Regions from separate parts of the Azospirillum himalayense genome, predicted to be linked through region 2. Evidence: predicted binding sites of a transcription regulator. Region 2 holds the regulator's gene; each other region holds the start of a gene.
What was found. The regulator LexA, encoded in region 2, represses DNA repair genes until DNA is damaged. The targets are predictions, from matches to a motif close to ATGTTCTANTTTGGTTC.
Positions count from the first base shown of each region.

Region 1: the regulator LexA is predicted to act here: its motif matches at 5,638-5,654, upstream of ACFPMG_RS19285 (putative DNA modification/repair radical SAM protein).
Region 3: the regulator LexA is predicted to act here: its motif matches at 1,974-1,990, upstream of ACFPMG_RS24790 (LexA family protein).
Region 4: the regulator LexA is predicted to act here: its motif matches at 6,630-6,646, upstream of recA (recombinase RecA).

Region 1 covers NZ_JBHSLC010000040.1:15,233-23,093, forward strand. Annotated here, with positions in the region: gene ACFPMG_RS19260 (CaiB/BaiF CoA transferase family protein) at 1-170, shown strand, start outside; gene ACFPMG_RS19265 (LysR substrate-binding domain-containing protein) at 323-1,228, shown strand; gene ACFPMG_RS19270 (thioesterase family protein) at 1,238-1,777, shown strand; gene ACFPMG_RS19275 (ABC transporter permease) at 1,921-4,458, shown strand; gene ACFPMG_RS19280 (serine hydrolase domain-containing protein) at 4,471-5,529, opposite strand; gene ACFPMG_RS19285 (putative DNA modification/repair radical SAM protein) at 5,677-6,891, shown strand; gene ACFPMG_RS19290 (UdgX family uracil-DNA binding protein) at 6,894-7,861, shown strand, end outside.
Region 2 covers NZ_JBHSLC010000012.1:16,922-24,782, reverse strand. Annotated here, with positions in the region: gene gltX (glutamate--tRNA ligase) at 1-781, opposite strand, end outside; gene ACFPMG_RS10200 (ComEC/Rec2 family competence protein) at 946-3,138, shown strand; gene lexA (transcriptional repressor LexA) at 3,162-3,860, opposite strand; gene ACFPMG_RS10190 (molybdopterin molybdotransferase MoeA) at 4,029-5,246, opposite strand; gene moaC (cyclic pyranopterin monophosphate synthase MoaC) at 5,246-5,740, opposite strand; gene ACFPMG_RS10180 (GNAT family N-acetyltransferase) at 5,737-6,198, opposite strand; gene trpC (indole-3-glycerol phosphate synthase TrpC) at 6,233-7,021, opposite strand; gene trpD (anthranilate phosphoribosyltransferase) at 7,018-7,861, opposite strand, start outside.
Region 3 covers NZ_JBHSLC010000081.1:135,828-143,688, reverse strand. Annotated here, with positions in the region: gene ACFPMG_RS24805 (hypothetical protein) at 1-422, shown strand, start outside; gene aac(6') (aminoglycoside 6'-N-acetyltransferase) at 531-974, opposite strand; gene ACFPMG_RS24795 (NYN domain-containing protein) at 1,177-1,845, opposite strand; gene ACFPMG_RS24790 (LexA family protein) at 2,038-2,466, shown strand; gene ACFPMG_RS24785 (Y-family DNA polymerase) at 2,472-3,746, shown strand; gene ACFPMG_RS24780 (replication protein RepA) at 4,149-5,135, shown strand; gene ACFPMG_RS24775 (ParA family protein) at 5,241-6,260, shown strand; gene ACFPMG_RS24770 (ParB/RepB/Spo0J family partition protein) at 6,250-7,122, shown strand; gene ACFPMG_RS24765 (beta/alpha barrel domain-containing protein) at 7,223-7,861, opposite strand, start outside.
Region 4 covers NZ_JBHSLC010000118.1:274,843-282,703, reverse strand. Annotated here, with positions in the region: gene flgB (flagellar basal body rod protein FlgB) at 1-399, shown strand, start outside; gene flgC (flagellar basal body rod protein FlgC) at 434-844, shown strand; gene fliE (flagellar hook-basal body complex protein FliE) at 883-1,182, shown strand; gene ACFPMG_RS33230 (flagellar biosynthetic protein FliQ) at 1,213-1,533, shown strand; gene fliR (flagellar biosynthetic protein FliR) at 1,530-2,300, shown strand; gene flhB (flagellar biosynthesis protein FlhB) at 2,316-3,392, shown strand; gene ACFPMG_RS33215 (PAS domain S-box protein) at 3,443-5,968, shown strand; gene ACFPMG_RS33210 (class I SAM-dependent methyltransferase) at 5,995-6,498, opposite strand; gene recA (recombinase RecA) at 6,723-7,802, shown strand.

The DNA of each region.
Region 1 (7,861 bases), on a different contig from region 2:
CGGAAGGCTCGGGCAAGCGCTTCGCCGCCGTGCCGATCACCATGCCGGAGGCTCCCCTGCCCGCCGAAAGCCCGGCGCCGCGGCTGGGCGAGCACACCGACGCCATCCTGGCGGATCTCGGCTTCAGCCCCGACGAGATCGGCGCCTTCCGTCGCGACGCGGTGGTGTGATGGCGGGCGGCGCGGGGGGAGAGCGGCGGGTGGCGGGCGGCGAAGGGGCGCGTGCGGTGCTGGCGGAAATGTTCCATACTGCTGCCGGAATCACTGCCGCCGGGATCGCTCCCAGCCTCACCCCGGCTTCCGTCCACAGCCCAAAGGTCCGCATGGCGCGCCGCCTTCCGCCCCTTCTCGCCCTCCGCGCCTTCGACATCTTCGCCCGTCAGGGCACGGTGCGGGCCGCCGCCGACGAGCTGGCGGTGTCCCACACGGTGGTGTCGCGCCACATCCAGAATCTGGAGCAGGCGGTGGGGGTGAAGCTGGTGGCGAAGTCGGGGCGCGGCCTGTCCCTGACCCGCGAGGGCATCCGCTACGCCGCCCAGCTCCGCCGCGCCTTCGACCTGATCGGCGAGGCGAGCAACGAGCTGCGCAACGGCGGGATGGAGGCGGTGCACATCTGCTGCCTCGCCGGGCTGGCGTCGCGCTGCCTGCTCGCCCGCCTGCCGGAGTTGGAGGAAGCGCTGACCGGGCGGGAGGTGATCCTTCAGCCGACCTCGACCCGCCCCGACTTCAGCCGGGAGGAGGCCGACGCCGAGATCATGTATCTTGAGGACGGCGGCTCCGTCGCCGACGGGCTGCGCTCGGAGATGTTCGCGCGGCCGCGCATCCTCGCCATCGCCAGCCCGGAGTTCAAGGCGCGCTACCCCGACGTGCGCACGCCCGCCGACCTCGTCGGCCTGCCGCTGATCCACGAGCAGTCCACCGGCATGTGGGAAGCCTGGCTGGAGGAGGCCGGCATCGCCGACATCCCCCGGCTGCGCGGCCCCCGGCTGTGGCAGGCGCATCTGACCATCGAGGCGGCCCGGCTGGGACGCGGGGTGGCGCTGGTCAGCGACCTGCTGGTGACCGAGCCGCTGGCCAACGGCGAGCTGGTGGAGATGGTGGACAGCAACGTGACCATCGGCGGCTATTACTTCATCGCCCCGGTCCACCGCTGGAACACGCCGGTCATCTCCGCCATCCGGCAATGGCTGCGCGGCGTCTTCCCGCCGGACCAGACCTCCACCCTCTAAGGCACTTCCATGACTCAGGACCACGCCCTGCCGCCGGACATCCTGCTGTCCGGCGTGCACACCGTCGACGAGAGCTGGATCGACCTCTACGGCCACATGAACATGGTGCGCTACGTCGCCCTGTTCGACGAGGTCGGCTACGCCCTGATGGAACAATGGGGGCTGGGCGAGACCTACACGCGGGACGAGGGGCTCGGCCTGTTCGTCGTCGACGTGGCGGTGCATTACCGGCGGGAGCTGCGCGCCGGCACACCCCTTCACGTAGCCCTGCGCCTGCTCGACGCCGACGACAAGCGGCTGCTGAGCCTGCTGGAGATCCGGCGGGCCGACAACGGCACGGTCGCGGCGACCATGGAACAGCTCTCGATCCATGTCGATCTCGGCACCCGCAAGGTGACGCCCTTCCCGCCCGCCCTGGCGGAGCGCCTGCGTGCCCTAGCGGCGGTCCAGTCCGCCCATCCCATGCCGGCCCGTCACCGGCGACGGCTGCATCTGGCGCCCAACCCCTCTCCCGCCCCGGGAGAGGGTGGCGCCGAAGGCGCCGGGTGAGGGTCGTGCGAGGATCAGGGCGCTGATTCTCGGCTTTACCCTCACCCTTCCCACGCTTCGCGTGGGCCCCTTCCCTCTCCCGGGACGGGAGAGGGGCGTCGTAGGCAACGGAACCGGTTGCCGGCCGGCGGAACCTTCACGATATGTCCGCCATGACTCATCTGCGCATCGCGTTGCGGCTGGCTTGGCGGGACCTGCGGGGCGGCGTCGCCGGACTTTGGATCGTCATCCTGGGGGTGGCGCTGGGGACCGCCATGATGGCCGCCGTCGGCTCGCTCAGCGGCGGCGTGCTGGACGGAATGCGGGCCACCGCGCGCGAGGCGGTCGGCGGCGATCTGTCCCTGCGCCTGTTCCACGCCCCGGCGACGCCGGAGCAGCGGGCCGTCCTCGACACGATGGGCAGGGTCGGCGAGACCGCGGAACTGCGACCCGTCGCCTCGACGGTGACCGGCAGCGCCCGCGCCCTGATCGAGTTGAAGGCGATCGAAGAAAGCTACCCGCTGGTCGGCACGGCGGCGGTGTCCGGCGCCGCGTCCCTCGCCGAGGCGCTGGCCCAGCGGGACGGGCGATGGGGAGCGGCGGTGTCCGCCGACCTCCTCGACGCGCTGGCGCTGGGCGTCGGCGACCGGCTGCGGCTCGGAACGGCCGAGGTCGCGATCCGCGCCGTTCTGAAACATGAGCCGGACCGTGCTTTCCGCGCCTTCTCCCTTGGCCCGCGTGTCGTCATCGACCGCCGGGCGCTGGACGAAACGGGCCTCGCGGCGCCGGGGATGCCCGTCTACTGGTATTATCGCCTCCTCCTGCCGGAAACGGCCCGCTCCGACGAAGTCCTGCGCGATCTGGAACGCCGCTTTCCCGACGCCGGATGGCGGATCGTCGACGCCGCCCACGGCATTCCGGGCGTGGACCGCACCGTTCATTTCGCCCGCGCGCTGTTCCTTCTCGGGTCGCTGTCCATCCTGCTGATCGGCGGTGTCGGCGTCAGCCGGGCGCTGTCGGCGCACCTCGCCCGGCGGCTGCCGGTCCTGGCGACACTGAAGGCTGTGGGCGGATCGCCGCGCCTGCTCTTCACCGCCTTCCTGATCCAGACGCTGGCGGTGGTCGGCGTGGCGCTGCTGATTGGCCTGGGCACCGGCGCCCTGCTGGCTGCCATGGCCGTGAGCGCGCTGCCTCTCGACTGGATGCCGGAGACGGGCGGCGCCGTCGATCCGGCGGCCATGCTGTTGGCGGGAGCGGTCGGGCTGCTGGCGGCCCTGCTCTGCGCCGTGCCGCCACTGGCCCGCGCCGCCGAAACCAGCCCCGCCGCGATCTGGCGGGGGGCGGTGGATGGCTTGTCCCCGTTGGGCTGGCGGACCCGTGGCGCCGTCGCTCTGCTCGGGCTGGCGCTCGCCGGTCTGCTCGCCGCCTGGACGGGCATGCCGCTTGCGGTCGCCGGCTTTCTGCTCGTCGCCGGGCTGGTGTGGGCGGCGTTCGCGCTGCTGGGGCGGGGGCTCGCCGGGGCGGCCCGCAGACTGGCGCGCGGGCGGCGGGCGGCGGTCCGGCTGGCCGTCGCCAACCTCGGGCGGCCCGGCGCGCCGACGGTCCCGGTGGCCGTCGCGCTGGGCATCGGCCTGACCCTGCTGGTGGCGGTCGGTGTTGTCGGACGGTCGGCGACCGGCCATGTCGCGGCGACGCTGCCGACGCAGACGCCCTCCGTCATCGTGTTGAACGTTCCACCGCCGGACGGCATCGGCTTGAGCAAGCGCCTGTCCGCCCTGCCCGGCGTCGGGCGGGTCGAGACGGCACCCTTCCTCCACGCCCGGATAAGCCGCCTCAACGGCGCCGCCATCACCGAGGCGGACGTCCCGCGTTCCGTCGGCTGGGCGGTGCGCGGCGACCGCGGCCTGTCCTGGCGCGACCGCCCCGCCGCCACCGACCGGATCGTCGCGGGGAGTTGGTGGCCCAAGGGCTATACCGGCCCGCCGCTCGCCTCGCTGGACGCGCAGGTCGCCCGCCGGCTGGGGCTGGCGCTGGGCGACAGCCTAACGCTGGCCCTGGCGGGCGGCCCGGTGACCGCGACGGTCGCCAATCTCCGGCGCATCGACTGGACGCGGCTCGACCTGGACTTCCCGGTGCTCCTCTCCCCCTTCCCCGAACCGCCGCCGCACAGCCTTGTTGCCGCCGTCTGGTCGCCGCCCGAAGCGGTTCCCGCAGTGGAAGAGGCGGTGGTGCGGGCGATCCCGCAAGCCCCCACGATCCGCGTGGCGGAGGTTCTGGACACGCTCGGTTCGACCGTCCAGACCGTGCGCGGGCTTCTCGACGGCCTGTCCGCCGTCGCCCTCGGCGCGGCGGCCGTGGTCCTTCTCGGCGCCATCGCCAGCAGCGCCCGGCGGCGGCTTCAAGAGATGGCGATCCTGCACGCCCTCGGGGTCGGGCGGCGTTCGATGGTCCAGGCGGTGGTGCTGGAATTCGTCCTCCTGGGCGCCGCGGTCGCCGCGGTCGCGGTGCCGCTCGGCTGGGCCGGCGGCGCGGCGGTGGTCGCCAGCCTTGCCGACGGCGCGCCCCTCCCCGGAGGCGCTGTTCCCCTGGCCGCCTTCCTCGGCACCGTCGCCGCGATGGCAGCAGTCGGGGCCGTGCTGGTGGCTTGGCTGCCGCGACGGAACGTGATGCGGCGGTTGCACAGCGATGCGCTGTCCGCCTGACCCGCCGGTCGGTCAGGCCATTTCCGCCGCCGGGATGATCGCGTCGGTCAGCAGGGCGTTGAGAAGGCCGACATGACCGTCCGACCGCGCCGGCCGGCTGGGGTCGGAGGTGACGACGACGGTCAGCCCCAGGCCGGGCACCAGATAGAGCATCTGCCCGCCGTAGCCGCGCGCGTAGGCGATGCGATACCCCTTCGCCTCGGCGAGAAACCAGCCGTACCCGTACTCGTCGCCGGAGAAGGGAGAGCGCGTGCGCGGCACCCACGACGCCTCCACCCAGGCGACGCTGATGACCGTTTGTCCGTTCCACAGGCCGCCTTGCCGCCACAACTCGCCGAAGCGGAAGAGGTCGAGCGGCGACAGCGCCATGTTGTTGCCGCCGAGATAGAAGCCCTGCGGGTCGCGCGTCCAGGACGGCACCTCGATTCCCAGCGGCTCGCCCAGCCACTCCCGCGCCAAGTCAAGCAGGCTGCGCCCCGACGCGCTGGACAGCGCCGCGCCCAGCAGATGGTAGCTCCCGGTCGAGTACAGCATCCGAGCGCCCGGCTCGGTGACGAAGGGGCGGCGCAGCGCGTCGACGACCCAATTGCGGCTGTTGATCCAGCGGCCGTAGCCCGGCCCGGAGGTCGGCTCCAGACCGGCCTGCATGGTCAGAAGGTCGGCGATGGTGATCCGCCGCACCCGCGGATCGACGCCTGCCGGAACCAGTCCCGGCGCCGCCTCGGCCAACGGCACATCGACGCCGCGAAGGACTCCGCGGTCGATGGCGATGCCGGCGAGCGAGGCGGCGATGGTTTTGGACACCGACTTGACGTTGACGGCGCGGTTCACCGCCGGCCCCCGGAAGGCCTCCGCCGACACCACCGTGCCGTTCCGCCCGATGACCAGCGCGTGGATCTGGTCGAGCCCCGCCGCCCGTTTGATCGCGCGGTCCAGCAATGCCGGGTCGAACGCGGTCCCGGCCGCGGGTTGGGCAGCAAGCAGAGGGCGCGTCAGGGCGCAGCCAAGGGACGCGGCGGTGGCGGAGAGGACGGTGCGACGGCCGAGCCGGTGCGGCGGATTCCTGGTCATCCCGGATATGTGGTCCCGCTTCGCTGCCATCCAAGATTGCCACAGAGACCCTGATCGGACTTTGTCCCACCCAGCGCCGCACACGCCGCTTGCCTCCTCACCCCATGGGAACATATTAAGAACACGCAAGCACCGTGGGATGGGACGATGGACGACGCCTTGATCGAGAAGCTCGGCATTCTGGCCGATGCGGCGAAATACGACGCCTCCTGTGCCTCGTCCGGCGCCAAGCCGCGCAGCGGCGGCAAGGAGGGGCTGGGCTCGACGACCGGCGCCGGCATCTGTCACGCCTACACGCCGGACGGGCGCTGCGTCTCGCTCCTGAAGATCCTGCTGACCAACCATTGCCTGTTCGACTGCGTGTACTGCATCAACCGGCGCTCCTCCAACGTCCGCCGCGCCCGCTTCACGGTGGAGGAGGTGGTGGAACTGACCCTGGGCTTCTACAAGCGCAACTGCATCGAGGGGCTGTTCCTATCCTCCGGCATCATCCGCTCGCCGGACCACACGATGGAGCAGATGATGCTGGTGGCGCGGACCCTGCGGCGCGACCACGGCTTCGCCGGCTACATCCACCTGAAGACCATCCCTGAGGCCAGCCCCTGGCTGATCGAGCAGGCCGGACTGTGGGCGGACCGCCTGTCGATCAACCTCGAACTCCCCTCCGACCACAGCCTGAAGGCCTTCGCGCCGGAGAAGAACGGCGGCACGATCAAGGCGGTGATGGGGCAGGTCAACGAGCGCATCGTCGAGGCCAAGGAGGAACGCCGCCGCTTCTCCCCCGCCGGCCAGAGCACCCAGCTCATCGTCGGCGCCGACGACGCCACCGACCGCTCGGTCCTGGAGACCAGCGGCACGCTCTACCAGCGCTACGGGCTGCGCCGCGTCTACTATTCGGCCTTCAGCCCGATCCCGGAGGCCAGCTCGGTGCTGCCGGTCAAGCCGCCGCCCCTGCAGCGGGAGAACCGGCTGTATCAGGCCGACTGGCTGCTGCGCTATTACGGCTTCACGGTGGAGGAGATCGCGTCCGGTGGCGAGGGCGGGATGCTCGACCTCAGCATCGACCCCAAGCTGGCTTGGGCGCTGAAGAACCGGGAGCGTTTCCCGGTCGACGTCAACCACGCCGACCGCGAGATGCTGCTGCGGGTGCCGGGGCTGGGTGCGCGCGCCGTCGACAAGATCCTGTCGGCGCGCCGCCACACCCGCCTGCGCATGGAGGATCTGGGGCGGCTGTCGAGCGGGCTGCGCCGCGCCCGCCCCTTCCTGATCGCCGCCGATTACCACCCCGTGGGCGGGCTGACCGACCGGCTGGACCTGCGCCAGCGCTTGGTCACACCGTCCAGCCAGCTGAGCCTGTTCTGACGATGCGCACGATCACCTTGCGGGAAGGGGCGGACCTCGACGGCTTCCGCCGGGCGGTGCGCCGCCTCGCCGCCGCCCGGACGGCGCCCGACGAGGTGCTGTGGAGCGTCGGCGCGCCGTCGCTGTTCGGCGACGATGCGGCGCCCGCTTCCGAAAACGGCGCCCCGGTCTTCCTGCCCCAGGCGGTCGGACAGTTGATCGAAGCCGTCGTCTGCCACAGCGATCCGGAACGCTACGCCCTGCTCTACCGGCTGGTCTGGCGGGCGCTGAACGGGGAGCGGGCGCTGCTCGACCAGCACGCCGACCCGCTGGTGCACCGGCTGGAACGGCTCGACAAGGCGGTGCGCCGGGACATCCACAAGATGCACGCCTTCCTGCGCTTCCGCGCGCTCTCCGATCCAAACGGCGAGGAGCGCTACGTCGCGTGGTTCGAGCCCGACCATCACATCGTCGAGGCGGTCGCCCCCTTCTTCGTCGAGCGTTTCGAAAGCATGATGTGGACGATCCTGACGCCGAAGGGCTCATTGCACTGGGACCGCCAACGCCTGATGACCGGCCCGCCCGCGGAGCGCCCGGACTCCTGGACCGATGACCGCTTCGCCGAGGGCTGGCAACGCTACTACGAGAGCACCTTCAACCCGGCGCGGGTCAACCCGACGGCCATGCGGGCGGAGATGCCGCGGAAATACTGGGCCAACATGCCGGAGACGGCGGCCATCCCGGCCATGGTCCGCTCCGCCCCCGCCCGCGTCCAGGCGATGCTGGAGGCGGAGGCCGCCATCCCGCGCCGCCGCATGCCCGAAAAGGCGGTGGCGGCGATGGCCCGGCAGGCCCCGGAAAGCCTCGGCGACTTGAACCGCCTGATCCAACGCTCCGAACCGCTGGTGCCCGGCGCGACGCAGGCGGTGCTGGGCGAGGGGCCGGAGGGTGCCGCCATCGCCATCGTCGGCGAGCAGCCGGGCGACCAGGA
Region 2 (7,861 bases):
TCGCCTCCGGCAGGTAGCCCATGTCGCGGTAGGCGTCGACGCCGAGCGCGCCGTGGCGCTTCGACAGCTTGGCGCCGTCCGGCCCGTGGATCAGCGGGATATGGCCGAACTCCGGCAGGTCCCAGCCCATGGCGTTGTAGATCTGGATCTGGCGGAAGGTGTTGGTCAGATGGTCGTCGCCGCGGATGACGTGGGTCACGCCCATGTCGTGGTCGTCCACCACCACCGCCAGCAGATAGGTCGGGGTGCCGTCGGCGCGCAGCAGGATCAGGTCGTCGAGCTGGGCGTTCTGCACCGTCACCTCGCCCTGGACGCGGTCCTTCAGGACCGTCTCGCCCTCCTGCGGCGCCTTCAGGCGGATCACCGGCTTCACGCCGGCCGGCGCCTCCGAGGGGTCGCGGTCGCGCCAGCGCCCGTCGTAGCGCACCGGCTGGCCGGCGGCCTTCTGGGCGGCGCGCATCTCCTCCAACTCCTCGGGGCTCGCGTAGCAGTAATAGGCGCGGCCGGCGGCCAGCATCTGCTGCGCCACCTCGGCGTGGCGGTCCTTGCGGGCGAACTGGCTGACCGCGTCGCCGTCCCAGTCGAGGCCAAGCCAGGACAGGCCGTCGAGGATGGCGTCCACCGCGGCGTCCGTCGAGCGCTGGCGGTCGGTGTCCTCGATGCGCAACAGGTACGTGCCGCCATTGCGGCGCGCGTATAGCCAGTTGAACAGCGCGGTGCGCGCACCGCCGATGTGGAGAAAGCCGGTGGGCGACGGGGCGAAGCGGGTGACGACGGTCATGGGAGGCTCAATTCCAGGTTCGGCGCTGCTACAGTGCTGCGGCGGCCGAGCGGCTGCTGCTGCGGTGCGACTGCGGTGGTGCGGTGGTGTAACACATTAAGGGCGCCGGAGGCATTTGCCTTGCGCGCATAGGCGACAGTATGGCCCACGGGGTTGAAGAGGGCATGGCCGGAGGTTTGGCGGCGGAGGAGGGCGATGCCGGTCCTGTCCGTCGCGGCGTCGGCACGCGCCTTCTCGTTGCGGTGTTGGAATGCCTCGCCGCGGAACGGGAGCGCTGGGCGTTGTGGCTGCCCGTGGGGACCGGGGCGGGTGTGGCCCTGTATGTCGGCCTGCCCGCCGAGCCGCCGCTCTGGCTGGGGCCGGGCGCCGCGGTCGGTTGTCTGGCTCTGCTGTGGCTGGCGAGGCGGCGTCTGGCGCCGGTCGTTCTGCTGCTGGGGCTGTTGAGCGTCGCTCTGGGTTTCGCGGCAGCGCAACTGCACAGCGTGGCTGCGATGGCGCCGATGCTGACGCGCGAGCTTGGGCCGGTGCAGGTGACCGGGCGGGTGCTGGCAGTCGAGCGGCAGCCCACCGGCACGCGGTTGATGATCGGCGAACCGACGGTGGAGCGCTTGACCCCGGAGGCGACGCCGGCGCGGGTCCGCCTGCATCTGCCCGCCAAGGTGGCTCCGCCGGAGGCCGGGACGGTGGTCCGGCTGCGCGCCATGCTCCACCCGCCGGCCGCTCCGGCGGAGCCGGGAGCCTTCGACCTGCAGCGGCGGGCCTATTTCGAAGGCTTCGGCGCGGTCGGCTTCGTCATGGGCGCTCCCATCGCCCAGGAGGCGCCACCGCCCGGCGGCTGGCGCCGGGTGACCGTGGCCTTCGAGCGGGCGCGTGCCGCCATCGCCGAGCGGGTGCGCGCCGTCGTCGCCGATTCCGCGGAGGCCAGCGTCACCGCCGCCCTGCTGAACGGCGACGCGGCGGCGATTCCCGAACCGATGATGGACGCCTTCCGCGACAGCGGGCTGGCGCATCTCCTGTCCATTTCCGGCCTGCATGTGGGCATCGCCGCGGGGATCGTCTTCTGGGTGGTGCGGGCGCTGCTGGCGCTGGTTCCCTGGATCGCGCTGCGCTGGCCGATCAAGAAGATCGCGGCGCTGGCCGGCATCCTCTCGGCCATCCTCTACACGCTGCTGGTGGGGGCGCCCCTGCCGACGCTGCGGTCGGTGCTGATGACCGGTCTCGTCATGGGCGCGGTCATCGCCGACCGGTCGCCGATCAGCATGCGGCTGGTCGCCTTCGCCGGCCTCGTCACCGTCCTCTACGACCCGGAGGGGATGCTGGGGCCGAGCTTCCAGATGTCTTTCGCGGCGGTCATCGCCCTGATCGCTGCTTTCGAACGCTTCACGCCCTGGGCGGTGCGCCGGCGGCGCGAGATGGGCTGGCTCGGCCGGGGAGCGATGACGCTGGGCGGCATCGCCTTTTCCAGCGTGGTGGCTACGGTCGCGACGACGCCCTACGGGCTCTACCATTTCCAACAGGTCGCCTTCTACGGCGTGTTGTCCAACATGGTGGCGATCCCCATCACGACGGTGTGGATCATGCCCTTCAGCCTGCTGTCCTACCTGCTGCTGCCCTTCGGGCTGGAGGGGTCGGCTGTGACGGCGATGAGCTGGGGTGTCCGGCTGGTCATCGAAACGGCGGAGCGGACCGCGGCGCTGCCCGGAGCGACGGCGTTCCTGCCGGCCATGCCGGACGCCGCCATCGCGGCGGTCACGCTGGGCGGGCTGTGGCTGGCGATCTGGACAAGGCGCTGGCGCTGGCTGGGGTTGGTGGCCTTGGCCGGCGGGCTGGTCGCCCCGGCCGTCGCGCCGCGGCCCGACATCCTGGTGTCGGAGGATGGAAAACTGATGGCCGTGCGCGGCGCGGACGGGATTCTCAGCCTTTCCATCGCCAGCGATGGGCGGGTCGCCAGCACGTGGAGACGGCGCGACGGCATGGAGAAGCCGGAGGAGACGGCCGGCCAGGATGTCTGGCCGCTCGCCGGGGTCAGCCTGGACGGGCGGCTGCGCTGCGACGCACTGGGGTGCCTTTACCGCGCGCAGGGGAAGACGGTGGCGCTCCTGCGCCAGCCGGATGCCTTGCCGGAGGATTGCGCGGTGGCCGATGCGGTGGTGACCGCGACCCCATCGCGCGGGTGCCGGGCGCCGCTGGTCATCGACCGTTGGCAACTGCGGCGGGAGGGCGCGCACACGCTCACCCTGTCGGACGAGGGCATCCGGGTTGAAAGCGTGCGCGGTCGGCGTGGCGACCGCCCGTGGACGATGGGGGGAAGGACGATGGGCGGAACGCCGACCGATGGAAGGACCGGGGCGCGCTGAACCGCCGCCCCGGAGCATCCTGGTCAGTACTTCCGCACCAGACCGACGAGGCGGCCCTGCACCCGAACGCGGTCGGCGCCGAAGATCCGGGTCTCGTAGGCGGCGTTGGCCGGTTCGAGCGCCACGGTGTTGCCCTTGCGGCGCAGACGCTTCAGCGTGACCTCGGCGTCGTCGACCAGGGCGACGACGATCGAGCCGTTCTCCGCGCTGTCGCAGCGCTGGATGACCACGGTGTCATGGTCGAGGATGCCGGCCTCCACCATGGAATCGCCGGCGACTTCCAGCGCGTAGTGGTCGCCCATGCCGAGCATGGCGGCGGGAATGTCCACGAAGGCGGAGCCGTCGCGCAACGCCTCGATGGGCGTGCCGGCGGCGATCCGGCCGTAGAGCGGAAGCTGGACCGATTCGGACGCCGGGTTCGCCTCCCGCCCCGCGAAGCTGAAGTCGCCCTTGATGACGTTGGGCTGGAACTTGGCGCGCGGCGGCCGGGTGCGGGCGGTCTCAAGCCCCTCCGGCAGGCGCAGCACCTCCAGCGCGCGGGCGCGGTGAGGCAGGCGGCGGATGAAGCCGCGCTCCTCCAGCCCCGTGATGAGGCGGTGGATGCCCGACTTGGACTTCAGGTTGAGAGCGTCCTTCATTTCGTCGAAGGAAGGGGACACACCGCCCTGTCCGAGCCGCTCGTTGATGAAAAGCAGCAATTCATGCTGCTTGCGCGTGAGCATTTGTGCCTCCCGGCCGGTTCCGCACTAGATATGGAACAAAAGCAAAACGTTCCATCTTGTTCTAGTTTGGTTCTTAACCCCCGTCAAGCCCTACGGATGAAATCAATCGCAAATCCACGGGCAGGACTCCCAAAGGGATGGCCAAAGGGATTGCAGGTGCGGAAGGGATTAAAGCGACAGGACACCGCCGCTCAGCGGGATCACCGTCACACGGTCGCCCACGGCGGCGGCGGTTGCCTGCGGTTCGCGGACGATCAGGGCGTCAGCCCGGGCCAGCCGGGACATCATCGCGCTGTCCTGGCGCGGGAAGGGCGTGGCGACGGGCTCGCCCTCCGCTCCGGTGGACAGGGTGGCGCGCAGGAAATCCGTGCGGTCGTCGTTGGCCTTCAGCGGCGCGCCGAGCCGCGCCGCGAACGTGGCGTTCTCGGCGGGCAACCCCTGGAGACGGTGAAGGACGGGCACCAGGAACAGCAGGGCGGCCACCCCGGTGGACACCGGATTGCCCGGCAGGCCGAGCAGCGGCATGCCGTTCGCCGTCCCGAAAATCAACGGCTTACCGGGCTTCATGGCGACACGGTAGAAGTCCAGCGACAGCCCGCCCAGCACGTCGCGCACATGGTCGTGCTCGCCTTGCGAGGCGCCGCCCGTGGTCACCAGCAGGTCGCAGCCGGCCGCCCCGGCGGCCATGGCGGCGAGATGCTCCGGATCGTCCTTGGCCACGCCGAGATTGTGGGCGACGCCGCCCTGGCTGGCGACCAGAGCGCACAGGCCGAGCGCGTTGGAGCTGACGATCTGGCTCGGCCCCAGCGGATCGCCGGGCAGGGCGATCTCGTCCCCGGTGGCGAGCACGGCGACCCGCGGGCGGCGGTGGACGCGCAGCCAGGGCAGGTTGGCCGCAGCGGCCAGGGCGACGTCGCGGGCGGTGAGCAGCCGTCCCTTGGGAAGCAACTCCTCTCCCGCGGTGAAGTCCAGGCCGGCAGGGCGGATGAAGCGGCCCGCGGGCACGGCGCGCCCGACGCGCACGCGGTCCCCGGCGTCCTCGCAATCCTCCTGCATCACCACGGCGTCGGCCCCGGCGGGCAATGGCGCACCGGTGAAGATGCGCACGGCCTCGCCCGCGCCGACCGTTCCGGCGAAGGCGTGGCCGGCCGCGGACTCGCCGATGCGGCGCAGGGTGACCGGCGCATCCGCCGAAGCCGGGACGATGTCGACGGCGCGGACGGCCCAGCCGTCCATGGCGGCGGCGGCGAAGGGCGGCTGGGTCAGCCGGGCGACGGCGGGCTCCGCCAGGACGCGCCCCAGCGCGTCGGGCAGCGGCACCGTCTCCGCCGGCAGGGCGGTGAAGGCGGCGAGGATGCGGGTGCGGGCTTCACCGACCTGCAGCATCAGACCGCGCTCCCCCAGTCGCCGCTCTTGCCGCCGGCCTTGTGAAGCAGTTTCACCTCGGTGATGGTCATGCCGCGGTCCACCGCCTTGCACATGTCGTAGACAGTGAGTGCGGCGACCGACACGGCGGTCAGCGCCTCCATCTCCACGCCGGTTTGACCCCTGAGCTTGCAGGTGGCGGTGATGTCCACGGCGTTGCGCTCGGGGTCGCAGGTCAGGTCCACCTTGACCGACGTCAGCATCAGCGGGTGGCACAGCGGGATCAGGTCCGGCGTGTGTTTGGCCCCCATGATGCCGGCCAGCCGGGCCACCGACAGCACGTCGCCCTTCTTGACGCCGCCTTGCAGGATGAGCGCCAGCGTTTCCGGCTGCATCAGGACGGAGCCGCGGGCGGTCGCCGTGCGTTCCGTGTCGGCCTTATCGGACACGTCCACCATGACCGCGCGGCCTTCGGCGTCGAAATGGGTGAAGCCGCTTGCGGGCTGGTCGGTCATAGGGGTTTCTCCATGAACAGGCTCAGCGGGTCCGGACCGTAGGGGCCGAACGGGCCGCGGTCGGCGAAGCCCTGCTTGCGGTAGAGGGCGATGGCCTCGTCCTGATACACGCCGGTTTCCAGCAGCAGCAGGGACAGGCCGGCGGCGCGGGCCTCGTCCTCGATGCGCTCCAACAGGCGGCGCCCGATCTGGCCGCCGCGCGCGGTCGGCTGGACGAACATCCGCTTGACCTCGCCATAGCCGCCGTCGGTGTCGATGCGCATGGCGCCGCAGCCGACCACGGTTCCCGACCGACGGGCGACCAGGAAACGGATGTCCGGCTTCGCCAGCGCTTGCAGGTCGAGCAGATGGTTGCTCTCGGCCGGGTATAAATCGCCCAGATAGCGGTCCAACTCCTCGATGAGCTGAACCACCTCGTCCTGGAGCGGGCTCTCACGGGCAATGGTCACGTTCGGCACGGCGTCGCTCCTCCCCATTGCTTTTTATTTGGTGTCAGGTGAGCAGGGCGCGGGTGGCCGCGCTCACATCTTCCTGCCGCATCAGCGACTCACCGACCAGGAAGCAGCGCGCGCCGACCGCCGCCATGCGCGACAGGTCCGCCGGGCTGTAGAGACCGCTTTCGGCGACCAGCATCCGGTCGGCCGGTACGTGGGCCGCCAATTCCTCGGTCGTGGCGATGTCCACCGCCAGAGTCTTCAGGTTCCGGTTGTTCACGCCGAGAAGCGGGGTCTTCAACGCCAGGGCGCGGTCCAGCTCCTCGCGGTTGTGCACTTCGACCAGCACGTCGAGGCCCCAGGCGATGGCGGCATCCTCGATCTCCGCGGCCTGTGCGTCGCTCAGCGCCGCCATGATGATCAGGATGCAGTCGGCGCCCAGCGCGCGGGATTCGGCGATCTGGTAGGGATCGACCATGAAGTCCTTGCGCAGCACCGGCAGGTCCACCGCGGCGCGGGCGGCCAGCAGATAGTCGTCGCAGCCCTGGAAATAGGGCTCGTCGGTCAGCACCGACAGGCAGGTGGCGCCGCCCTCGCGGTAGGCGCGGGCCAGTGACGGCGGGTCGAAGTCGGGGCGGATCAGGCCCTTGGACGGGCTGGCCTTCTTGATCTCGGCGATCAGGCCGTAGCGGCCCCCGTCCACCGTGCGGCGCAGGGCGCGGATGAAGCCGCGCGCCGGGTCGGCGCTGCGGGCGGCGTCCTCCACCGCGGACAGCGGACGGGCGGACTTGCGGGCTTGGACCAGCGCGCGCTTGTCGTCGCAGATGCGGGTCAGGACGTCGCTCATGGCGCGGCAACCGGTTCGTTGGTGATGGACGAATTGGTGATGGACACGAGGTGCTGGAGCACGGCGCGGGCCGCACCGCTGTCGATGGCGTGGCGGGCCTGCTCGACGCCCTCCTTCAGGTCGCCGGCCTTGCCCGCCACATGCAGCGCGGCGGCGGCGTTCAGCAGCACGATGTCGCGGTAGGCGCCCTGGACGCCGTCGAACAGCGCGCGGATGGCCTCGGCGTTCACATGGGCGTCACCGCCCTTCAGAAGCTCGGGCCGGGCACGGAAGATGCCGGCCTGTTCCGGCTCGATCTCGAACACCGTGACCTCGCCGTCCTTCAACTGGGCGACGGTGGTCGGGCCGGTGGTGGTGATCTCGTCCAGCCCGTCGGAGCCATGGACGATCCAGGCGGCCTCCGACCCCAGCCGCTTCAGCACATGGGCCAGCGGCTCCACCCACTGCTTGGCGTAGACGCCGAGAAGCTGGCGCTTGGCGCTGGCCGGGTTGGACAGCGGACCCAGCAGGTTGAAGATGGTGCGGGTGCCCAGCTCGACGCGGGTCGGGCCGACGTTGCGCATGGCGAGGTGGTGGCGCGGCGCCATCAGGAAGCCGATGCGCGCGTCCCACAGGGCCTTGCGCACCAGACCCATGTCGCAGTCCAGGTTGACGCCCAAGGCACCCAGCACGTCGGCGGCGCCCGACTTGGACGACATGGCGCGGTTGCCGTGCTTGGCCACCGGCACGCCGCAGGCGGCGATGACGATCGCGGCGGCGGTGGAGATGTTGTAGGTGCCCGACCCGTCGCCGCCGGTGCCGCAGGTGTCGATGGTGCCATCCGGGGCCTCCACCGGGATC
Region 3 (7,861 bases), on a different contig from region 2:
TGTCCGTCGTCTCCGCCGTGACCGGCCTGCCGATCACCACCCCGGAAGGTGCGGCTCACGCGGCGGCCACGGTGAAGGACGATCCCGCCATGCTCGCCGAACTGTACCGCCAGCAGGGCGATCAGGTCGTGGCGCTGCTTCGGCTGGACAACGAGGACCGGGCGAGCGCCCGCGCCCAAACGGTCGAGCTCGCGAAGGCCGGCAGCCGCATCTCCTGGGGCGCACCCATCGTCTCGGTGATCGTGCTGCTCGCCTTCGGCTACGTGCTCCAGCTCGTCCTGACGCAATCCATCCCGCCGGGGCAGGAAACCACCGTCTCCATCATGCTTGGCGCCTTGACCGCCATGGCGACGTCGGTGGTCGGATACTGGGTCGGCTCCAGCGCCGGGTCCGCCGCCAAGGACAAGCTGCTGCGGAAGTGAGGGACTCGCCGTGACTGCTCCTCACCTCACCGCCCTCGCCGGGGCCGCCGGGTTTGTCCCGGTGGCCCTCTGTTCCTGCCTGCTTACCGTCCCGGAGCAGCCACTTCGTCACAGCGCCTTGCGGAAGAAAACGACGCGTTCTGTCTCTTCAAAGCCGAGCGCGGCGTGCATGTGTCGGGACACATCATTCCCTATGTCCGCGTCGGAGGCGAACTCCGAACAGCCCTTCTCCTTTCCCCAACCTTCGACAGCCTGGATGAGCAGGCGGGCGACGCCCCGCTTCCGTTGTGCGGCCCGCACGTAGATTCCCTCCAGGAACGCGACTGGTGAGGTCTCGCATCCATTCACATAGTCCCGGCGCAACGAGGCCTCCGCAAAGCCTACAGCTACCCCGTCCTCGTCCCGTACGATGAATGCGGCCGCTCGCTCCGGAGCGACGAGGTCATCCGCAGCTTCGGTGCGGTGGGTCGCGATCGGCGCCTCCGGCCACAGTTCCCACCGCAACGTTGCCAAATCATCAAGCGTTTCATGCGTGCATCGCTCGACGCGCATCCGGCGTTCCCTTCCTCTGTCCATCATCCAGTCGGGTGATGTGCGAAGCGCTGACACGGCCTTCAAGGCGCATGGTGACCACCTGTGCGGCGAACTGGTTGTCCGCCGCGTGACGCCGATCCTGTGCGATGCTTGGCCGAACCGGCAGGTGCTGAACACACCCCATCGCAATAGCTGGGTGCTCGTTCTGGTGGCCAGCAGTTCAGGTCGCTGCTGATGATGGCTCAGCAACCACCCGGACCATACCGGTTTGCCCATTCGACACGACTTCGCACCCCGCTTTCTTCAGGCGAGATATGAACTTTTTCGTCTCCAAGGTTATCAGGCCGGATGCGATCAGCGCGCGACGAGCCGTCTTCAGCGAGATCCACCCATCCTTGTCGGCCGGGCAGATTCCCAGCACCGACCGCACGGTGTCGGCGGACCAACCGCCATCCAGGTCCAAATCCGAGGCCTTCAGCAACAGCGGGTCCACAGGTGGGAGGACGACGGTCAGATCCGCGTTCGTGACGAGTCGGCGGGGAAGCCGATCCATCAGGGGGATGAAGGCAAACACCTTCACTCCCTCCCCCTTGAGGCGCCGAGCTACGGCCCCGAATCCATCGTCGCCAGAAGCAATGATGACCGACTTCACCCGCTTGCGCTCCGCAAGCACTGCGGCGTGCATCGCCAGCATGAAATCGGCCGCGTTTCTCCCACTCAAGTCAGGAGCATGTCGAACTTCTACGCCCTCAACCCGACTCCAACCTGTTTCCATGCAGGAGAAGGCGATCACGGAGCGCACCCGGCCCAACTGTATCGCTGCGGCCTTGATCGACGGCCAATAGGATGGGCGGAAGTTCTCCCCATCGATAAGGAGGTCAACTTTCATCTCCGGGAAACCCGTCTCCTATTCCTGATCCGCCAACTATAGCCCAGCCAGCGTTGCGGCCCCAGAGCCGGAAGTGCCATGGCGGCGGAAATGGTCACCGCAGTCTCAGCTTCGGTGTCAATGACTCTTTGTTCTTGAAAAGTTCTTTTCCCGCGCCATCCTCCCAACAAGGTCAGGTGGGTGGAGGGGAGCATGCAGGCGCCAGAGCCGATTGTGATGCGGTCGTGCCAGGTCGTGTCTGTGGAGGCCGTTGTGCCGGCGGGATTCCCGTCGCCCGCGGCGGACTATGTGGAAGGCCGAATCGATCTCGCCGAGGTGCTGGTGCCCCACCCTTCCGCCACCTTCACCTTGCGTGTCTCCGGTCATTCCATGGTCCGGGCCGGCATCCATGACGGCGACCTTGCCATTGTCGATCGGTCGCTGACCGCGCGTCACGATGACGTGATCGTCGCAGTGTTGGATGGAGAACTGACGTGCAAGCGTCTGCTGAAGCGTGGCGCCCGCGTGTGGCTGGTGCCGGATTCGGATGATACCGCATACCGTCCGGTCGAGGTCACCGACCGGCCCGACTTTGAAATCTGGGGCGTGATCACGAGCACCATCCGCCTGCATCGGCGGTGATGGCCATGGCGCCGCCGCGGGTTTACGGGCTGGTGGACTGCAATAATTTCTATGTGAGCTGCGAGAGGGTGTTCGATCCCCGGCTAGAGGGTGTGCCCGTCGGTGTGCTTTCGAACAACGACGGGTGCTTCGTCGCCCGCTCCGCCGAGTTGAAGGCGTTGGGCGTGAAGATGGGCCAGCCGCTGTTCGAGGTGCGCGAACTGGTCCGCCAGCATCGGGTTCGGGTGCTGTCCTCCAACTACTCGCTGTATGGCGACCTGTCGGCCCGAGTGACCGACTGCCTGCGCAGCTTCACGCCTCGGTTGGAGGTCTACAGCATCGACGAGAGCTTTTTGGACCTGAGCGGCTTCGAGGGCCGGGACCTGCTGGCCTATGCCGCAGAGATCCGGGCGACGGTCCGAAGGTGGACCGGCATTCCGACCTGTGTCGGGATCGGGCCGACCAAGACGCTCGCCAAGGTCAGTAATCATGCCGCGAAGAAGGCGCTGCTGGACGACAGCGGGGTCTGCGACCTGGGCGGCGAATCGGAGCGCGAACATGTGCTGCGCGTGGTGCCGGTCGAGGACGTCTGGGGCATCGGCCGGCGCTCTGCGGAGAAGCTGGGCATGCTGGGGGTAAAGACCGCGGCGGACCTGCGCGACATGGAGCCCCGTCGCGCCCGGCAGGTGCTGACGGTGGTTGGGGAGCGAATCGTCTACGAACTGCGCGGCTTGTCCTGCCTGCCGCTCGATCAGGCGCCGGCGCCGCGCAAGACGACGGCGGTTACCCGCAGCTTCGGCCAGCCGATCACGGAGTGGGAGCCGATGCGGGAGGCGGTGGCGGCCTATGCGACCAGGGCCGGGGAGAAGCTGCGTGCCGAGGGGCTGGCTGCGGAGGCTCTCCAGGTCTTCATGCACACGTCGCCCTTCCGGCCGGGCCCGGCCTACAGCAACGCCGCGACCGTCGAGCTGCGACCGGCGACCGACGACACCTTCGCGCTGATCGCCGCGGCGACTGCCGGCGCCCGCAGGATTTGGCGCGACGGCTTTGCCATGTCCAAGGCCGGGGTGATCCTGACCGGGCTGGTGCCGGTGTCCAAGGTACAGCCGGACCTGCTGGCCGCCGCCGATCGGGCGCGCGGCGCCCGCCTCATGGCGGCTATGGACGCGATCAATAGCCGGATGGGCCGCGACACGCTGGTGCCGGCGGCCACCATCGGCCGAGCGTGGCGCATGCGGCAGGACAGCCGGTCGCCCAGCTACACGACGGAGCTGGACGACGTGCCAGTGGTGCGGGCTTGACCGAGCAACGCGACCTGAGTGCCGAGCGTCCCAGGATATTCCATGCTCTCAAGACTGCGGAACTTCCCTACGCTGAATTTGAGTTGCCATTGAAGTGCGGCAAAAGATCGACAGCCAGTTTGGAAGTTACCTACGCTTCCGCCCCCGAATCAGTGGGGATGGAACACCGCCTTTGGAACTTCCCTACGGTTACGATTCGGACGATTCTCCCCAGTCCGAAGCACGGAATATCCCTACGCCAGTCCCGGAACATCCCTACGCGAATCGGCTTTTCCCGTGGAACTTCCCTACTAATCAAATAGATTCTTTCAAATAGACTCTCAAATAGCCTGCGTAGGGATCTTCCAAATTGCACCCCGGTCGTCGCCATGATCCACTCAGCACAAGATGAAGGGGGATGACATGGCAGCGGTCCATAAGCTGATCCGCACGCATGGCCGCGATGCCGCGCGTCAGATGATCGCAAAGGAAGAAATCCCGTTCTTCCAGGTCGCCACATCCATCCTTGAAGAGGAAAGTAACGAGACCGGAATCACCTATTCCGGCTTCTGCATGACCTCCCTCCCCCATCGCCGCTTGGCAGATGATCTCCCATGGGTGCGCTCCAACGGGAGCATGTCTTTGCTCATCGAGCCTGGACGCCGTCCCAAGGTCAAGAACCCACGCTCGGCGAATGATTATGAACTCATCGGCGTTCCATATGGGGCCAAAGCCAGACTTATTCTCCTATACCTCCAAACCGAAGCTCTTCGGAACAATTCTCCAGTCGTAGAACTCGGCCGGTCAATGAACAACTGGCTGGAACGGATGGACATTTCCTCCGGTGGCGCGACCTATCGCGAGGTGAAGAATCAGGCAGAACGCATCAGCCGCTGCAAGCTAACCTTCGATTATGACGGCCCCTACAAGGGAGCCATGGCCAGCGGCCACACCAATGACAGCATTGTCCGCAACGCCATCAATTTGCGGGCGACGGATGGCCAGGGCTCGCTCTGGGACGACACCGTTCAACTTTCCGATAGCTTTTTCCGCATGTTGAAGGATCACCCGGTTCCAGTCTGGGAGCCTGCGATTCGTGCCATCGCCGGGAAAAGCGCCGCCATCGACGTCTATATCTGGCTGGCCTACCGGCTCCATGTGCTGGAAAAGCCAACTCCAGTCAGCTGGGTCGCGCTGTATGAGCAATTCGGCACCGGCCGCCGCGACGAAGACGACTCAACCTATCGAAGCCGCCTCCGGGCCTTTAAACCAGAGTTCCGCACTGCATTGCGCTATGCCCTCTCGGTCTACGAAGACGGGAACGTCGAAGAGGCGGATGACAAGGGCGGGCTCATTCTCCATCCATCCAGGCCGCCGGTCCCAGAGCGCCTTCTGCCGAAGCCAGCGTAGGGAAGTTCCAACGCTGGCTTCGGCGCCGGAGTCCACCCTAGTAGATACCCTTGACCAAGTAGATTCCACTCCATAAGGTGCACCCCTCATTTGGTGGAGGGGGCATTGACCGGAGATGATCTGCGGGACCTTCGGGACCGCCTTGGGAAGACGCAGCCCGAGTTCGCTACCTGGCTGAACGAACTCTTAGGGCGCAAATACGATAAGCAGAAAATTTCCCGCTGGGAGCGCGGCACCGAAAAGGTTCCGCGCGATGTCGCCGGCGCCCTCATGATCGCACGGCTCGGCCTTGATCGGTCGACCGAACCACGCCCCGCCGTCACCATTGCTGTCGCTTTGCAGAAGGGCGGCACGGCCAAGACCGCGACCAGCGTCAACCTAAGCTACGTTCTGGCCCGTGCAGGAAACCGAGTCCTGCTGGTCGATGCCGACTCTCAAGGCAACGCCACGGTGCACGTCGGCATTCCGCAGGCCCGCGTGGTAGAACTGACCAAGCAGGGCAAGACCCATTACCATGCCCTCACCGGCAAAGCCTCGCTGACAGACGTGATCCTGCCAACGGAGGTGGAGGGCTTGCATGTCGTTCCGGCGAGCATCGCCCTGGCGGCCGCGGAGGGGGAGCTTTACCACGACCCCACCGGCATCAACACCATGGCCGATATGCTGGAAGCCGTGCGGGGCTCCTACGACTTCATCGTCATCGACTGTGCCCCGTCTCTCGGGATGGTGACGTCGAACGCGTTGGTGGCGGCCCAGTACCTCCTGATCCCCTGCCAGACAGAGGCGCACGCGATCCTGGGGCTTGATCAGCTCAGCGAAACTATCGCGAAAATCCGACGCCGCTCCAATCCGGACCTGGAGATCCTTGGTATCGTCCCGACGATGTATTCCGCCCGGCAATCGCAGGACAAGGCATCGCTGGATGATTTGCACGCCATCTGGGGGGCACAGTTCTCGATGTTCGACCCGATCCCCCGCTCCACCGTGTATTCCCAAGCTGCGGCCGCCAACATGATCACGCTGGCCGGAGATCCAGGTGCTCCAGGAATGGAGACCTTCGTGGAAATTGCGCGCCGCCTCATGGGCGTAACAGCTCCTGCCACGGAGGCTGCACATGGCGCCTAAGTTCCAGCGCAACACTCGCGCCCAGGTCCAAGCGGCCAACCCAGCCCGAGAGGAATCGGCGGAGACGGACAAGCTGTTCGGCCTGTCCGGCACCCTCCCCCGCCTCATCGAGGCTGACGTGGAGCGGATCACGCCGAACCCGGACCAGCCGCGCACCGTCTTCGATGATGCCGCACTTCAATCCCTCGCGGCATCCATCGACAAACATGGGCTCCAGCAGCCGGTGCTCGTCAAGCCGGCCGGCACGCCGGGAAGTTATATGCTGGTGGCTGGCGAGCGGCGGCTGCGAGCGCATCAGCTTCTCGGCCGCAAGACGATCCCCGCCATCATTACGCAGGGTCGGTCGGAAGAGATCGCGCTGATTGAGAACGTCCAGCGCGTCGATCTGGACGCCGTGGATCTGGCGCGAAGCGTTCAGCGGCTTATCGACCAGCACGACTACCTGATGGCAGAGGCTGGCGTTCTGTTGGGCTGCACGGAAGCAGAGGTTTCACGACGCCTCTCTGTTCTGCGGCTTCCGAACGAAATCCTGGACGAGTACCGACAGGACCCATCGCGTGTGAGCCGGTCCGTGCTTGTCGAACTTGCCACCTTGGACGACCCAGAGCAGGTTCGATCTCTATGGGACCGAGCACGGACGGGGATCACGGTTCGCGACGTGCGCGCGGAGAAAAAGGCCGCCAAGACGGTGGCACCATCAACCACGGAAAGGGCACTGTCCGATCGCAGCATCGGGAAGAGCTTGACCAAGATGGCCGGGGACCTCGAGCGCCTGCAAGATGCCCGGCCGGTGCTCGCAGACGAGCACCGGACCCACCTGATTGTTATGCGCGACCGCATCAACGCTCTGCTCGGCGAATGACGAGGCGACTTACGACGTCGTAAGTGATCGGGGAGCTTGGCCGACTTACGACGTCGTAAGTACCGACGGCGCTGGGCCAGCCTCCCCTTTCCGCCCTGCCCTACCGATAAACCGCCCGACACACCGCCTCGACTTTGTCCAGGTCCAGCCAGTCGTCGGTGCGGACCCCGCTTTCCATGTCAATCCAGTACGGCCCCGTGGCGGCGATCTTCCTCAGCACATCGCCCACGTTGCCGGGGCCGATCCCGCCGGCGTAGCCGACCAGCCGGTTGCCGCCGGGGTGCTGCGGCCATTCCTCCGGCGCCCTCCCCTCCCCGGCCGAGCGGTCGAACAGCCAGTCCACAGCCGTTCCGGCTGGGAACTCCAGGTCACAAGTCTGGGCGACGCCTCGCGGCCCACCCCACTCTTCCATCTCGCGGGCAATCGCCCCAGCGTCTGGTGACGGGTGGTTGACCTGCACCCGCCGGAACGGGGTCAGATTGAGTCCGGTCGGAGTGTTGGTGTTGATCCGCCAAGCATACCCACCACAGACGTGCGCAGCGAGCTGAGGGAGTCCTGCGCATGCGATGTGCGTGATCGTCTTCCGATCAGGATACCGAGGCTCCCTGCCCTGCCGGGTCCCACTGAACAGCACGCCGAACTCGACGGGGTAAACCGTGGCGATGTGGAGCGCGCGAGCAAGGTCCGTTCTGGCGTCCAGGCCAGTGAAGGTGATGAACTCTGGGGTGCGCAGGCTGCT
Region 4 (7,861 bases), on a different contig from region 2:
CTCGAAAATCTCGGCCTCTTCAAGCTGATGTCGCGCAAGATGGGCTGGCTGACCGAACGCCAGAACGTGATCGCGGCGAACATCGCGAACGCCGACACGCCGGATTACAAGGGCCGGGACCTGAAGCCCTTCACCTTCCGCGACGCCTTGTCCGACAGCCGCCGCCTCCAGCCCAGCGCGACCAACGCCTCGCACCTCCAGGGGACGCGCGGCGCGGGCGGGCTGAACCAGGAGCAGCGCCAGCGCAATCCCTACGAGACGGCGCCGGACGGCAACACCGTGGTCCTGGAAGAGCAGATGCTGAAGCAGGGCCAGACCGGCATGGACTTCCAGACGATCACGAACCTCTACAAAAAGCAGGTCAACCTGATCCGCTCCTCCATCCGCAGCGGCGGTTAAGGAGCGGCGGGGGTCGGGCAGAAGGAGGCGGAACATGGATCTCTACACGTCGATGGCGGTGTCCGCGTCCGGCATGAAGGCGCAGGGCACCCGCCTGAAGACCATCGCGGAAAATCTGGCCAATGCGAACACCACGGCGGAAACGCCGGGTGATCTGCCCTATCGGCGCAAGGTCGTGATGTTCCAGAACGCCCTGGACCGCCAGATGGGGGTCGATCTCGTCCGCGTCGCCAAGATCGACGTGGACAAGAAGGACTTCGAGCGGCGCTACGACCCCTCGCACCCCTCCGCGGACGCCGACGGCTACGTTCTGCTGCCCAACGTCAATTCGGTGGTCGAGGCGATGGACATGCGCGAGGCGCAGCGTTCCTACGAGGCCAACCTGTCGGCGGTCGACAGCGCCCGCCAGATGCTGACGCGCACCATCGACATCCTCCGCGCCTGAAGCCGCGACGCTTTTTCTGAAGGAAGGACGCACGTCCCATGGTCAACCCGATCAACGCCGCCGCGGCCTACGCGAACACCGCCGCCTCCACGACTGGGCCGGGCATGGCCCCGCGCAACGGCGTCAGCTTCGGCGACGTGCTGGAACAGACCGCCAAGGAGGTCATCGGCGACCTCAAGCAGGGCGAGACGATGACCGCCAAGGCCGCCGTCGGGCAGGCCGACCTGACCGACGTGGTCCAGGCCGTCACCAACGCCGAGGTGACGCTGCAGACCGTCACCGCCGTGCGCGACAAGGTGCTGTCGGCCTACCAGGAAATCCTGCGCATGCCGATCTGACGGCGCCTTGCGGACCCTGGGCGAAGCGTCATGAGCGAAACCGACGTCATTGAGATCTGCCGCACCTCGATCATCACGCTGGTGTTCGTGGTGGCGCCGGTGCTGGTCGCCATGATGGTGGTCGGCACGGTCATCTCGGTGTTCCAGGCGGTCACCCAGATCAGCGAGCAGACCTTGGCCATGGTGCCGAAGGTGCTTCTGGTCTTCGGCCTGTCGATTCTGCTGATGCCCTTCATGCTGGGCGAGTTGCGCTCCTTCTTCGAGCATGAGGTCGCCGACCGAATCGTCGCCATCGGCACCGGCGTGAACACGGTCCCCAACGCCGGAAACCTGCCCGGCGGCGGCGGATGAACCTGCTTCAGCAGTTTTTGGGCGACCAGATCTTCCTCTGGTTGCTGGTGTTCGCGCGCGTCGGGACGGCCTTCAGCATCATGCCGACCATCGGGGACGCCTTCGTCTCCGCCCGCACGCGCCTTCTCTTTTCCGTCGCGGTCAGCGTTCTGGTGGCGCCGGTGCTGGGCGACCGCATGCCGCCGATGCCCGACAACGCCTTCCGCCTGCTCGTCCTGATCGCCGGGGAGGTGACCGTCGGCATCTTCATGGGCACCGTCGCGCGCCTGCTGATGGGTGCCCTGGAGGTGGCCGGGACGATCATCGCGCTGCAGTCCGGCCTGTCGAACGCCCAGATGTTCAACCCGGCCATGGCGTCGCAGGGATCGCTGCCCGGCGCCCTGCTGGGTTGGCTGGGGCTGCTGCTGATCTTCATCACCAACCTGCATCATCTGCTGATCATGGCGGTGGTCGACAGCTATTCGACCTTCGCGCCGGGAGCGGCGATTCCCATCGACGACATGGCCAACGTGGTCGGGCAACTGGTCGGCAAGTCCTTCGTGATCGGCGTGCAGATGTCGGCGCCGTTCCTGATCTCGGGCATGCTGTTCGCGCTGGCGCTGGGTCTGCTGAACAAGCTGGCGCCGCAGATCCAGGTGTTCTTCCTGTTCACCTCGCTCCAGGTCGCGCTGGGGCTGTTCATGTTCGCCCTGACGCTGGCCGCCATGATGATGTTCTGGCTGACCCACTTCGAGGCCGCCTTCGTCGATTTCCTGAGACCGGGCTGAGCGGGGAGAGAGCCGGTGTCCGAAGACGCGGATGAATCATCCAAAACAGAAGATCCGACGCAAAAGAAGCTTGAAGAGGCCCACAAGCAGGGCCAGTACGCGATGACCCAGGAAATCGGCAACTGGCTGATGATCGCTGCGGTCCTGGTGATCCTGGTCACGACCCTGCCCGGAACGCTGAAGGGCATGGTGCCCCGCCTGAACTTCTTCTTCGAGAACCTGGATCAGATCCCCATGGACCAGGGCGGGGTCGGTGCGGTGCTGATGCGGGTGATGAAGGACATTCTGTGGGCGCTGTGGCTGCCGATCCTGTTCCTGCTTTTCGCCGGTGTGATCGGCACCATCGGGCAGAAGGGCTTCAACGTCTCCTGGGAACTGATCGCGCCGAAATTCAGCAAGCTGAATCCGATCTCCGGCATCGCCAACCTGTTCAGCGCCCAGAAGGGCGTCGATCTGCTGAAGAGTCTGGCGAAGGTCGCGGTGGTCGGCGTCGTCGCCTACATCGCGCTCCAGCCGATGATGCTGACCATCGAGCATTTCATCGGCATCGACATGATGATGCTGCTCCGCGAGATGGACGGCCTGACCTTCCGGCTGCTGGCCGGCGTGCTGGCCATCCTGACCCTGATCGCGGGGGCTGACCTGTTCTGGCAGCGCCACAGCTTCGACAAGAAGATGCGCATGACCAAGCAGGAGGTGAAGGACGAGCACAAGCAGGCCGAAGGCGATCCGCACGTGAAGGGCCGCATCCGTCAGTTGCGGTTCGAGCGGGCGCGCAAGCGCATGATGGCGGCTGTGCCCAGCGCCGACGTGGTGGTGACCAACCCGACCCACTTTGCCGTCGCGCTGAAATATGATGCCCAGACCATGGGTGCCCCCATGGTGGTGGCGAAGGGCGCCGACGCCGTCGCCTTCAAGATCCGCGAGATCGCCGAGGAGAACGGCGTGCCGGTGATGGAGAATCCACCCCTCGCCCGTGCGCTCTATGCCGCATGCGATATCGACGAGGAGGTTCCGTCCGAGCACTATCGTGCCGTGGCGGAAGTCATTACCTATGTCTTCAAGCTGAAAGGACGCGCGGTGCGGAACTGAAGGCCGTTCCCGGACCTTTCCTTGCGGCGAACGGCTGACCTGGAGTTCCGGTGGACGACACGACCTCTTCCTTTGCCGACAGCGCTCCCGCCGGACGGCGCACCGATGGTGTCGCGGGGGTGGGGGAGCGGCCCGGCGGCGCCTTCGCCACCGGCGTTCTGGCGGTCCTTCTTTTGGCCGGGCTGGCCGCGGCGGGGGCGGGGGTGGTTCTGGACCGCGACCCGCTGGCCTGGGCCGGGCTGACCACCGCGGGCGCGGGAGCCTTGGTCCTGGCGATCCGCATGGTCCGTGCACAGCGGCGGGTGGCCCGCGTCGGCTCCCTGCTGGGCAGCGCGCTGGAAGGGCTTCCGTCCGGCCAGCTGGTCTGCGACGGGGCCGGGCGTGTGGTCTTCGTCAACAGTACCTTCCGCTCGCTGACCGGCTGGAGCGAAGGAGAACCACCGTTGCGCGCCCTGGAGCGCCAGTTCGCCGACGATCCGGACAGCGCCGACGCCTTCCGCCGCCTGTGCGAGCGGGTGAAGGGCGGCTATTCCGGTTCCATCGAACTCGCCATCCGCCAGCAGGGGCGCGCCGCCGAATGGCGCCGCATCCAGGGCCAGCCCATCGACGGGCACGCCGGGGCCGTGATGTGGCGTGTCGAGGACATCACCGCCCGGCGCGAGCTGGAGCAGGTGACGCGCCGCGAGCAGACCCAACTCGTGGATTTCATGGACCACGCGCCGATCGGCTTCTTCTCGGTGGATCAGGACGGGCATTTCCAGTTCGTCAACGCGACCCTGGCAAAGTGGCTGGGCTGCGCGCCGGAGGATCTGGTCGAGGGCGGGCGCCGTCTCCACGACGTGCTGGCCCATCCGCCTGCCGCCTCCGCTCCCTACGACCTCCTGGAGGGCGGCGGGCTGGAGCAGCGCGGCGAGATCGCCATGCACGGGCTCCAAGGCCGCCGCTTCCAGGCCTATGTCGCGCAGGGCGTGGTGCGGGGCGAGGACGGCCGTACCTCGCACACCCGGTCCGTCGTGCGCGACCTGACGCCGGAACGGGAATGGCAGGAGGCCCTGCGCCTGTCCGAGCAGCGCTTCCAGCGCTTCTTCGAGGACGCGCCCATCGGCATCGCCCTGGTGGACGAGGGCGGGCGGCTGGCCGAGTGCAACCAGGCCTTCCTGGCGCTGATCGGCAGCGAGGCCGGCAACGTTCTCGGGCGGACCATGGCCGACCTGATCGTTCCGGCGGAGCGCGCCATGGTGACCGAGCGGTTGACCGCCGTGCAGGGCGGCTCCGACCCCGCCGCTCCGCTGGAGGTGCGGCTGTCCGGCGGGCGCGAGCTGGTGGCCCAGCTCTACGCGCGGCGGCTGGGCGGGGTGGGGCCGGTAGGGGCGGCGGGGCTGATCCTGCATTTCATCGACATGACCGAGCGCAAGGGGCTGGAGGCCCAGTTCGCCCAGTCGCAGAAGATGCAGGCGGTCGGCCAGCTGGCCGGCGGCGTCGCCCACGACTTCAACAATCTGCTGACCGCGATGATCGGCTTCTGCGATCTGCTGCTGCTGCGCCACAAGCCGGGCGACCAGTCCTTCAGCGACATCATGCAGATCAAGCAGAACGCCAACCGCGCGGCCAACCTCGTGCGGCAGCTCCTGGCCTTCTCGCGTCAGCAGACGCTCCAGCCGCGCATTCTCAGCGTGACCGACGTCCTGGCCGAACTCGGCAACCTGATGCGCCGGCTGATCGGCGAGAACATCGAACTGAAGATGCTCCATGGCCGGGACATCGGCTACGTCAAGGTGGACCAGAACCAGCTGGAGCAGGTCATCATCAACCTCGTGGTCAACGCGCGCGACGCCATGGCCGGGGGCGGGCGGCTGACCATCGTCACCTCCAACCATGTGGTGGAGCAGGCGCAGCGCCGTGAGCATGAGACCATTCCGCCCGGCGAGTATGTGTCCATCGAGGTGATCGACACCGGCTGCGGCATTCCCAAGGAGAATCTCCAGCGCATCTTCGAGCCCTTCTTCACCACCAAGGGGGTGGGGTCGGGCACCGGGCTGGGGCTGTCCACCGTCTATGGCATCGTCCGCCAGACCGGCGGCTTCGTGCTGGTCGAGTCGGAGAAGGGGGAGGGGACGACCTTCACCATTCTGCTGCCCCGCCACAAGGGCGAGGCCCGCCCCGACCAGGGCGAGCCGCGGGAGCGGCGCGGCAGCGACCTGACCGGCTCCGGCACCATCATGCTGGTCGAGGACGAGGACGCCGTGCGCGTCTTCTCCGCCCGCGCGCTGCGCAACAAGGGCTATCAGGTGCTGGAGGCCAAGAACGGCGAGGCCGCGCTGCAGCAGATCGGCACGGACGGCAACCGCATCGACCTGCTGATCACCGACGTGGTGATGCCGCAGATGGACGGCCCGACCCTGGCCCGCCATGTCCGGCAAATGCGGCCCGACATGCGGGTGATCTTCATCTCCGGCTACGCCGAGGACCGTCTGGGCGAGATCGACGGGGTCGAGGTCGCCCATTTCCTGCCCAAGCCCTTCTCCCTGAAGCAGTTGGCTTCCAAGGTGAAGGAGGTCATCCGGGACGGCAAATAGCGGCGGCCTGGGGGCTGCGGCGCCGTCTATCCGACGCGCCAGCCGTGATAGGCCCAGCGTTCCGTTCCGGGAACGTCGAGAGCCTCCCACCCGTGACGCCCGGCGCCGATCGGGCGGTCCGACAGGACGAGCGCGCCCGGCGCCAGGAAGGGTTCGATCAGCCCGCCGATCCACTGGCGGATGCCGTCCTCGTCGTCTTCCTGCGCGCTGCCGATGTCGGTGTGGGCCAGCCGCACGCTGCCGCGGAAGCACTCCGCCGCGGCGGGCAGCGTGTTCCGGAAATCGCCCAGGAACAGCCGGTCCTCATCCGGGCGCAGGGCGGCGGGAACGCGCGCCCACATGTCGAAGACCAGGATGTCGCGCGGCGGGAACAGGCCGCGCAGATGGTCGTAGGTGCGGCCCTTGCCCAGACCGACCTCCATCACCAAACCAGGGGTTCCCGCAACGCAGCCGGCGGCCCAGCCGAGCGCGACGCGCTGGGTGGTGAGGCGGTCGATCATGCGGTCGAGCGTGGAGTGGACGGTCGTCATGCGTGGCTTTTCGGGGTGTCGTTGGAGGGGCATCTCCTCTTGAACGCCGCAGTTAAAATTCCGTTGCATGGCGCCGGATCGTCCCCAACTTGCGATGAGAACATTCGCGGAACTTAGAGCTTTGCGCAGGGGAACAAAGCTGGTACATTCCCTCTCACTGAATGACCGTTGGTGAGATCGTTGGCCCTGGGGCCGCGGATGTGATCTAACAAGGGGAGACGGGCATGTCGTCCGCACAGCTTCGTTTGGTCGAGAAGGATTCCATGGATAAGCAGAAGGCCCTGGATGCCGCTCTGGCGCAGATCGAGCGCGCCTTTGGCAAGGGCTCGATCATGAAGCTCGGCGCCCGCGAGAACACGGTCGAGACGGAGGTCGTTTCCACCGGCTCGCTCGGCCTCGACATCGCGCTGGGCATCGGCGGCCTGCCGCGCGGCCGCATCATCGAGATCTACGGGCCGGAGAGCTCGGGCAAGACGACGCTGGCGCTGCACGCCATCGCCCAGGCCCAGAAGGGCGGCGGCACCTGCGCCTTCGTGGACGCGGAGCACGCCCTGGACCCGTCCTACGCCCGCAAGCTGGGCGTGAATGTGGATGAACTGCTGATCTCCCAGCCCGACGCCGGTGAACAGGCGCTTGAGATCGCCGACACGCTGGTGCGCTCCGGCGCCGTCGACGTGCTGGTGGTCGACTCGGTGGCGGCGTTGGTGCCGCGCGCCGAGCTGGAAGGCGAGATGGGCGACAGCCACGTCGGCCTGCATGCCCGCCTGATGAGCCAAGCGCTGCGCAAGCTGACCGGCTCCATCGCCAAGTCGAACTGCCTGGTGATCTTCATCAACCAGATCCGCCTGAAGATCGGCGTGATGTTCGGCAACCCGGAGACGACGACCGGCGGCAACGCGCTGAAGTTCTACGCCTCCGTCCGTCTGGACATCCGCCGCATCGGCGCGATCAAGGACCGCGAGACGGTGGTGGGCAACCAGACCCGCGTGAAGGTGGTGAAGAACAAGATGGCCCCGCCGTTCCGCGTGGTCGAGTTCGACATCATGTACGGCGAGGGCGTGTCGAAGGTGGGCGAGCTTCTCGACCTCGGCATCCAGGCCGGCGTGGTGGAGAAGTCGGGCGCGTGGTTCAGCTACGACGGCACCCGCATCGGCCAGGGCCGCGAGAACGCCAAGAACTACCTGCGCAACAACCCGGCCACGGCCGACGCCATCGAGGCGAAGATCCGCGGCAACGCCGGTCTCGTCGCCGACGCCATGATGGGTACCCCGGAAACCGACGGGGACGCTGCTACGCCGGAGTGATCCGGTCGCTCCGTCGCCGACAGGATGGCCCCTCTCCGGTTCGCTGGAGGGGGGCCTTT